Regions from separate parts of the Paenarthrobacter sp. A20 genome, predicted to be linked through region 2. Evidence: riboswitches for the same ligand, from Rfam matches in the RefSeq annotation. Region 2 holds a riboswitch; the other holds the start of a gene.

Region 1 (3,685 bases), 210 kb from region 2:
CAATCGTGTGTCGCTCTCTACGGACGACGAGCAAGTACTGTTGGCCCTCCCCAAGAACAGTGATCCGGCGGACCGATCCCTCTCCAACGGGGACTACCGGCTGGTGGCTGTCGAGACCGCCTATGGCGATGTGATCGTCACGGGCCTGCCGCTCGCGGACAAGCAAAGCGCCGAGGCCTCACTGGTGTGGACCATGGTGCTGGTTTCCCTGGGCGGTCTGGTCATCATCGGCCTCGCGGGAACAGTGATCATCCGGCGGACCATGCGGCCGTTGGAGCAGCTCTCCGAGGTAGCCACCAAAGTTTCGCGCCTTCCCCTCGACGCCGGTGAGGTGGCACTTGCTGTGCGCGTACCGCCGTCGGCCGCCCATCCCGGAACGGAAGTCGGCAGCGTTGGCCATGCCCTCAACCAGATGCTGAACAACGTCTCCAATGCCCTGGAAGCGCGCCAGGAAAGCGAGACCAAAGTGCGCCAGTTCGTCGCGGACGCGTCGCACGAACTCCGAACGCCGCTGACGGCCATCCGCGGTTACACCGAGCTGCTGAGGATGACCGAGAACTTCACCGATGACGGCCGAAAGTCGCTGTCACGCGTCCAGAGCCAGTCCGAACGGATGACCACCCTGGTGGAGGATCTGCTGCTCCTTGCCAGGCTGGATGAAGGCCAGCCGGTCAAGGTCACGGACGTGGACCTCACCCAGTTGGTGATCGAAACTGTCAGCGATGAGAAAGTCATGGCACCGGACCACATCTGGCAACTTCAACTGCCTGATGAGCCCGTCACGGTCCGGGGTGACGCTACGCAGCTGCACCAGGTCCTTGCCAATCTTCTCTCCAATGCCCGTAAACATACCGACTCCGGCACCACGGTGGTCACCGGCGTCATGCTCTCTGCCGATGGCAGCGCTGTGGTGACCGTGACGGACAACGGGCCCGGCATTCCAGAGGATTTCCAGGGCCGGATCTTCTCCCGCTTTGCCCGCGCCGATGCCGCGCGATCGGGGTCTGAGGGCACCTCCGGACTGGGCCTGTCGATCGTTGAATCCATCGTGGAAGCGCACGGCGGCACCGTGGAAGTGACCTCACGGCCGGGGCGCACGGAATTCGCCCTTCGACTCCCCGCTGTCGCCAACGAACAGATGTAACGAAGTCAGCAAGGCGACTCACCGGCGTCGTGATCTCTGTTACCTAAATGTGACTTCTGCGAATTCCTCCTGTACCGTCGAAAGGGTGGGTCGCCCCAACTGACCCGCATCCGGGATGCGCCGAGCTCTGCCACTTCCCGGAGTCCGTTCTTACTCCGAGGCAGAGACGGGGGACCCAGAGTCTCCGGGCCCAGGCATTTATGCCGGACCCTTGGGGTGAAGCCGCAGCGTGATGCGCGGCCGGATGACCTCATCCGAACCCGACAGCTAACTCCGCAGGCGCTGAGAGGTAATCACACATGTCTGAATTCAATGATCAGACGCGCCCTTCCGCGCGTCACCGCGATGAGCACAACGCACCGTTGACCAAGTCGCAGGCTGTCCTCAAGAACGCTGCCCGCCAGGGTAAGTCCGGCCACCGCATGTCGGTTGTTGCCGGTGTTGTAGCCGCTGCGCTGGGCGTTGCATCGCTCGGTACTGCTGCCAACGCCGCCCTGACCCTCCCCGAGGTAAGCCGCGTTGCAGAGACCCAGGCGAATGCCCAGGTCAGCAACAACAAGACAGCTGAAATCTCCGCTTCCTTGGATGCAGCCGCCGCAAAGGGCGCCGCTGACAGGGCTGCCGTGGACAAGGCCGCTGCCGAAAAGGCTGCAGCCGAGAAGGCCGCAGCGGACCAAGCCGCTGCTGAAAAAGCAGCCGCCGAGAAGGCCGCAGCCGACCAAGCCGCTGCTGAGAAGGCCGCCGCTGACGCTGCAGCCAAGCAAGCCGCCGACGCCGCTGCTGCCGCCGCCGCTGCCGAGGCCGCAGCTGCGGCCGCCGCCCCGAAGGCCGTGGACGACCCCGCCGCCGCCAAGGCCTACGCTGCCAGCATCCTTGGCAACTACGGCTGGAGCGCCAGCGAAATGACTGCGCTGAACACCCTGTGGGAGAAGGAATCCAACTGGAAGACCACCGCCACCAACGCTTCCAGCGGTGCTTACGGCATTGTCCAGTCGCTGCCGGCTACCAAAATGGCAACCGCGGGTGCTGACTGGCAGACCAACTACCAGACCCAGATCAAGTGGGGCCTGAACTACATCAAGGAACGCTACGGATCCCCGTCGGCCGCCCTGGGCTTCCACCTGGCAAACAACTGGTACTAAGCCAGACTGCTTGATCACCGCGCCGGTTCCCGCCGTTCGCACCAGTACCCACTGGAGCGGATGGCGGGAAACGGCGCGGTTTTCGCGTCTCACAGGTGCCGTCCATGGTTCACAGTGGGGTCACAGCTTCCACCTAAAGCCCTCTTAATCGGCGGGCCCATTCTGGAAACATGACGCTCACAGACCCATCTACCAGCGCTCCACCACGACGGTTCCACTCGGCGCGCTTCGGTGGCGCGGCGTTAAGCACCACACAGCAGGGCCTTGCCCAAGCGGGGCCACAAACCCGATGCTCCCCCATTGACACCCGCGCTGCCGTCCCGGTCCTGGACGTCACCCTTCCCGTGTTCAATGAGGAAGACCGCCTGGAACAGAACCTGCGCAGGCTGCACGGACACCTTGCAGACTCCTTTCCGCATACCTTCCGGATCACGGTGGCGGACAACTGCAGCACAGACAACACCCTGAGGATCGCCGAGCGCTTGGCCCGTGAACTGCCTGAACTGAGAGTGGTTCGATTCCAGCAAAGGGGTCGCGGGAACACACTCCGCCACGTCTGGCAGTTCTCGCCATCACCCATGCTCGCCTACATGGAAGCAGACCTTTCCACGGACTTGTCGGCCCTCGCTCCCCTTCTGGCACCGCTGCTCTCGGGCCATTCGGATCTCGCCGTCGGCACGCGGCTGGCACGGAGCTCGCAGGTGGCCCGCAGTCCCCACCGCGGATTCATCTCCCGCAGCTACAACTTCCTGCTGCACGTGGTTCTTGGGGCACGCTTTTCCGACGCCCAGTGTGGGTTCAAGGCCGTCCGCGCCGACGTCGCGCACCGCATCCTTCCACACACGACGGACGACGGCTGGTTCTTCGACACCGAACTCCTGGTGATCGCCGAACGCTGTGGTTTGCGCGTTCACGAAGTCCCCGTTGACTGGACCGACGATCCCACCTCAAGTGTCGACGTCGTACGCACCGCGCTTGCCGACCTGCGCGGCGTAGCGCGCCTGGGACGCGATCTTGGCAGGGGGCGGGTTCCTTTCAGGGAGCTCCGCCGGGACATCGGCCGCATGCCTCCACCCACGGCGGCGTCCGCGGTGACAGGGCTGGTGGGACGTTTAGTTGGCTGGGCCGCGGTGTCCGCTGCCGTGGTGTTCGTCGTCCTCCACGCGGCCCACGTGGTGGGCTAGGACTCCGGTTCAGCCTGCACCGCGCCGCGAACCGCGGCGATGGACGCAGCAACATCCCCTGCGTCCGTGGTCCAGTTGCTCACCGAAATCCTGAGGATTTCACGTCCACGCCACGAGGACCCGGACATCCACACCGCGCCCTCGGCCATCAACCGTTGCGTGACACGGTGTGTCCGGTCATCACTGCCGAAGCTCACCGAGACCTGCGTGAACAC
Region 2 (3,685 bases):
GACGAAACCGGTGCCGAATAAGCGTTGCGGTAATCCCGGGGTGAACGGAGCTGAAGGTGGACACTGATGTCCACCTTCAGCTGTTTAACCACTGGATGCGCCTTGGACACCGAACTGCGCCTTGGACACCGAACTGCGCCTTAAACAGCGGCGGCGCCGTCCGGACTTACCGAACGACGCCGACCACAGCCGGTGTTGCTACTTCTTCAGTTCGCCCACTACGTAGTCGATGCTGGCGAGCAGTGCGGAAACGTCGTCCGGTTCGATGGCGACGAACGTGGCAATGCGCAGCTGGTTGCGGCCGAGCTTGCGGTAAGGCTCGGTGTCCACCACGCCGTTGGCGCGCAGGACCTTGGCGATGGCTGCGGCATCAATGGAATCGTCGAAGTCGATCGTGGCGATGACATTGGAGCGGTCTTCGGGGTTGGTGACAAACGGCGTCGCGTAGTCCGAAGCCTCTGCCCACGAGTAGATGCGGTTGGCCGAGTCCGCAGTGCGCTTGCTGGCGAAGTCCAGGCCGCCGTTGCTGTTGAGCCACTGCACCTGGGCGTCCAGCGTCACCAGGGTGGACAACGACGGTGTGTTGTACGTCTGGTTCAGCTTGGAGTTGTCGATGGCCGTCTGAAGGTCCAGGAAGTCCGGGATCCAGCGGCCGCTGGCCTTGACCCGCGCGGCGCGTTCCAGGGCGGCGGGGGAGAAGAGGCCCAGCCACAGTCCACCATCGGAGGCGAAGTTCTTCTGCGGGGCGAAGTAGTAGACATCCGACTCGGCAACGTCAACGTCGAGGCCGCCGGCAGCCGAGGTGGCATCCACCAGGACGAGGGAGCCTTCGTCGGCCCCCTGCACGCGCTTTACGGGAGCAGCTACACCCGTGGAGGTCTCGTTCTGGGGCCAGGCATAGACGTCGACGCCCGTTTCGGCCTGTGCCACCGGGCGGGTGCCGGGCTCGGATTTAATGATGGACGATGCATCAAGGAACGGTGCCTTGTTGGTAGCGGCGGCAAACTTCGATCCGAATTCGCCGAAGGAAAGGTGCTGGGCCTTCTTCTCCACCAGTCCGAAGGCAGCGACGTCCCAGAATGCCGTGGAGCCGCCAACGCCGAGGACAACCTCATAGCCCTCGGGTGCGCGGAAGAACTGGCTGAGCCCTTCCCGGACGGACCCCACCAGGTTTTTCACCGGTGCCTGGCGGTGTGACGTGCCGAGGATGGTGGACGACGCGGCAGACAGGGCCTCGATCTGCTCCGGGCGGACCTTGGACGGTCCTGCGCCGAAGCGTCCGTCCTTGGGCAGCAGATCGGCGGGAATGGTGATGCTGTTGTCGCTCACGTGTGGCTCCAATGGGTATCGGCTAGAGATGGGTCGTGGCAGGTGGCATCAACTGCCCCTTCGACACCCCAATTCTGCCTGACGTGGCCCGGGGGCAGGAACCTGTGGCCGTCATAGTCCGCCACGTGGAATATGGACGAACCATATGCGACCGGAATTATCCAGAGTAATTCCAAATAAGCTAGGCTGGGGGTTGGCGTTCATGGGGCGGCGGTGCACACCGTCCGCACCGGCAAGGGACGCGGTACGGTGGAGATTACGCAAGGAACTGCGTTCGAGGAGAGCTGAGCTGGATGACGGATCTGATCGATACCACTGAGATGTATCTTCGGACCATTTTGGAGCTTGAGGAAGAAAACATCGTGGCGTTGCGGGCCCGCATCGCCGAGCGCCTGCGGCACTCCGGACCTACGGTTTCCCAGACCATCGGACGCATGGAGCGCGACGGCCTGGTGGTTGTGTCCAACGACCGCCACCTGGAACTTACCGAGGTTGGACGGAAGCGTGCCACAGAGGTCATGCGCAAGCACCGCCTTGCCGAGCGGCTCCTGGCGGACGTTATCGGCCTGGACTGGGCCTACGTCCATGATGAAGCGTGCCGGTGGGAGCATGTGATGAGCGAGCGGGTGGAGCGCCGGTTGTACGAGCTCCTGGAACACCCCACCGAATCCCCGTATGGCAACCCCATCCCCGGACTTGAAGCGCTTGGCGGCCTTGCGAGCCAGCCCTTGTCCCGGATTGACGTCAACCTCCTGCAGGCTATGGACGGCTATGCCACAGATTCCCGGGTGGCGGTAACCCGCCTCGCGGAGCCCATCCAGGTGGAACCTGAACTCCTCACGCAGCTGGACGAAGGTGGAATCCGTCCAGGCGCAACAGTCTCGCTGGCGCGCGTCGGCGAGTACATCTCCGTCCGGGTTCCCGGCATCGAGGGCGCGCTGGAGCTTCCGCCGGAAGTTGCGGCACACGTCTTCGTATCCGTCAGCTGAGGGCTGGCCTGTACCCAACCCGTGTCATATCTCACTTTCGCGGCTTTGGCGCGCGTGTGACCTGCGGTTTTTCAGGATTGATGATAAGGGCCTGCCGCGCCACGTGCGTTTCTGTTGATAACGAATTTATTACTGCGGGGCTTAATCCCCTATAGTTATCTACTAGCGCTGATACCAAAGCGTTACCTGTTCCGGAGCCGAGCTCTGCCAGCGGAACAGGTGTGTCATCCACCACTGGCAGAGGCGGGGGAACCACAAGCGGCTGTCTAAAGAAGCAGCCTTGGGGTGAAGTCCGCAGCAGAAGTGCCCACTGACGCAAGTCCTTCCTTGGATACCTGTGTGCCGTGAGCGCCTCGTGCGGACCGGGTCTTTGAACTCTCTGACCCGAATCCGACAGCTAACTTCGCAGGCTTTTTAGAGAGGAACAGAGTTTGACAACGCAGAACGTCAGGGGCCGCCGCCGCGCGTCCGGCCCCGCTGCTGAGCTGCGGCCAGCCCGCGTCGTATCGGAGATCCGGCCACGCGACACCGAGCGCCAGGTGCGTCGCCGTAAGAGCCCGTTGCGCCAGGTAGCCGACTTTGCCGCAGCCAGTGGCGTCGGGCAGAAGGCCGGAGTTGCGCTTGCCGCCACCGGACTCGCCCTGACTGTCGGTCTGCCGGCCACGAGCCCCGTCATGGCCACCTCGGAATCAGGCCAAACCGAGTCGGCCCTTGCCGTCGCCGGTGGCAGCCAGCCCGAGGTTTCCGCAGCCGCATCCGCCAAGATCGACTTCAGCCGCGCTGCCGTTGCCACTGCAGCCGACCCCGACGGAAAGCTGAAGCAACTGCTCAGTGCGCAGTCCGCGGGCAGCATTCAGCGGGCCTCGTCGGCGGGCACCATGGCCAGCCCCTTGGACACGCTGACCACAGCTTCCCCGTTTGGCTACCGCGTCAGCCCCCTCACGGGCGGCGCCGGCGACTTCCACCGCGGCCAGGACTTCGTGGCTCAGTGCGGCACCGCCGTACATGCGGCAGCCAGCGGCAAGGTCACCTTTGCTGGATGGCACGAGTACGGCGGAGGCAACCGCGTGGTGGTAGACCACGGGAATGGCCTCGAAACCACGTACAACCACCTGTCATCCTTCACCGTCAAGGTGGGCCAGACGGTCAGCCGCGGCGATACGGTCGCACTGAGCGGCACCACAGGCGCTTCCACCGGCTGCCACCTCCACTTTGAGGTCCAGGTCAATGGTGAAGTTGTCGACCCCATGGGCTGGCTCTAGGGCCAGTTGATGGTTGTCTCTCGCATTCGTGACACACCCCGTGACCTGAATGTGACATTCGCGTTCAACTGTTGTACCGTACAAAGCGCATCGGCTTTTTAGGGG

The links. Region 2 has a riboswitch for cyclic di-AMP ahead of J3D46_RS09735 (M23 family metallopeptidase). Riboswitches for the same ligand answer to the same signal wherever they lie in the genome.
Region 1: another riboswitch for cyclic di-AMP. It lies ahead of J3D46_RS08755 (hypothetical protein); the one in region 2 lies ahead of J3D46_RS09735 (M23 family metallopeptidase).

What each region holds. Positions count from the first base shown of each region.
Region 1 covers NZ_JALJWH010000001.1:1,823,827-1,827,511, reverse strand. The annotation lists gene J3D46_RS08760 (HAMP domain-containing sensor histidine kinase) at 1-1,144, shown strand, start outside; cyclic di-AMP (ydaO/yuaA leader) riboswitch at 1,253-1,440, shown strand; gene J3D46_RS08755 (hypothetical protein) at 1,444-2,286, shown strand; gene J3D46_RS08750 (glycosyltransferase) at 2,457-3,470, shown strand; gene J3D46_RS08745 (aminotransferase class V-fold PLP-dependent enzyme) at 3,467-3,685, opposite strand, start outside.
Region 2 covers NZ_JALJWH010000001.1:2,037,168-2,040,852, forward strand. The annotation lists gene J3D46_RS09720 (DUF3027 domain-containing protein) at 1-21, shown strand, start outside; gene serC (phosphoserine transaminase) at 199-1,329, opposite strand; gene J3D46_RS09730 (metal-dependent transcriptional regulator) at 1,623-2,318, shown strand; cyclic di-AMP (ydaO/yuaA leader) riboswitch at 2,504-2,745, shown strand; gene J3D46_RS09735 (M23 family metallopeptidase) at 2,750-3,580, shown strand.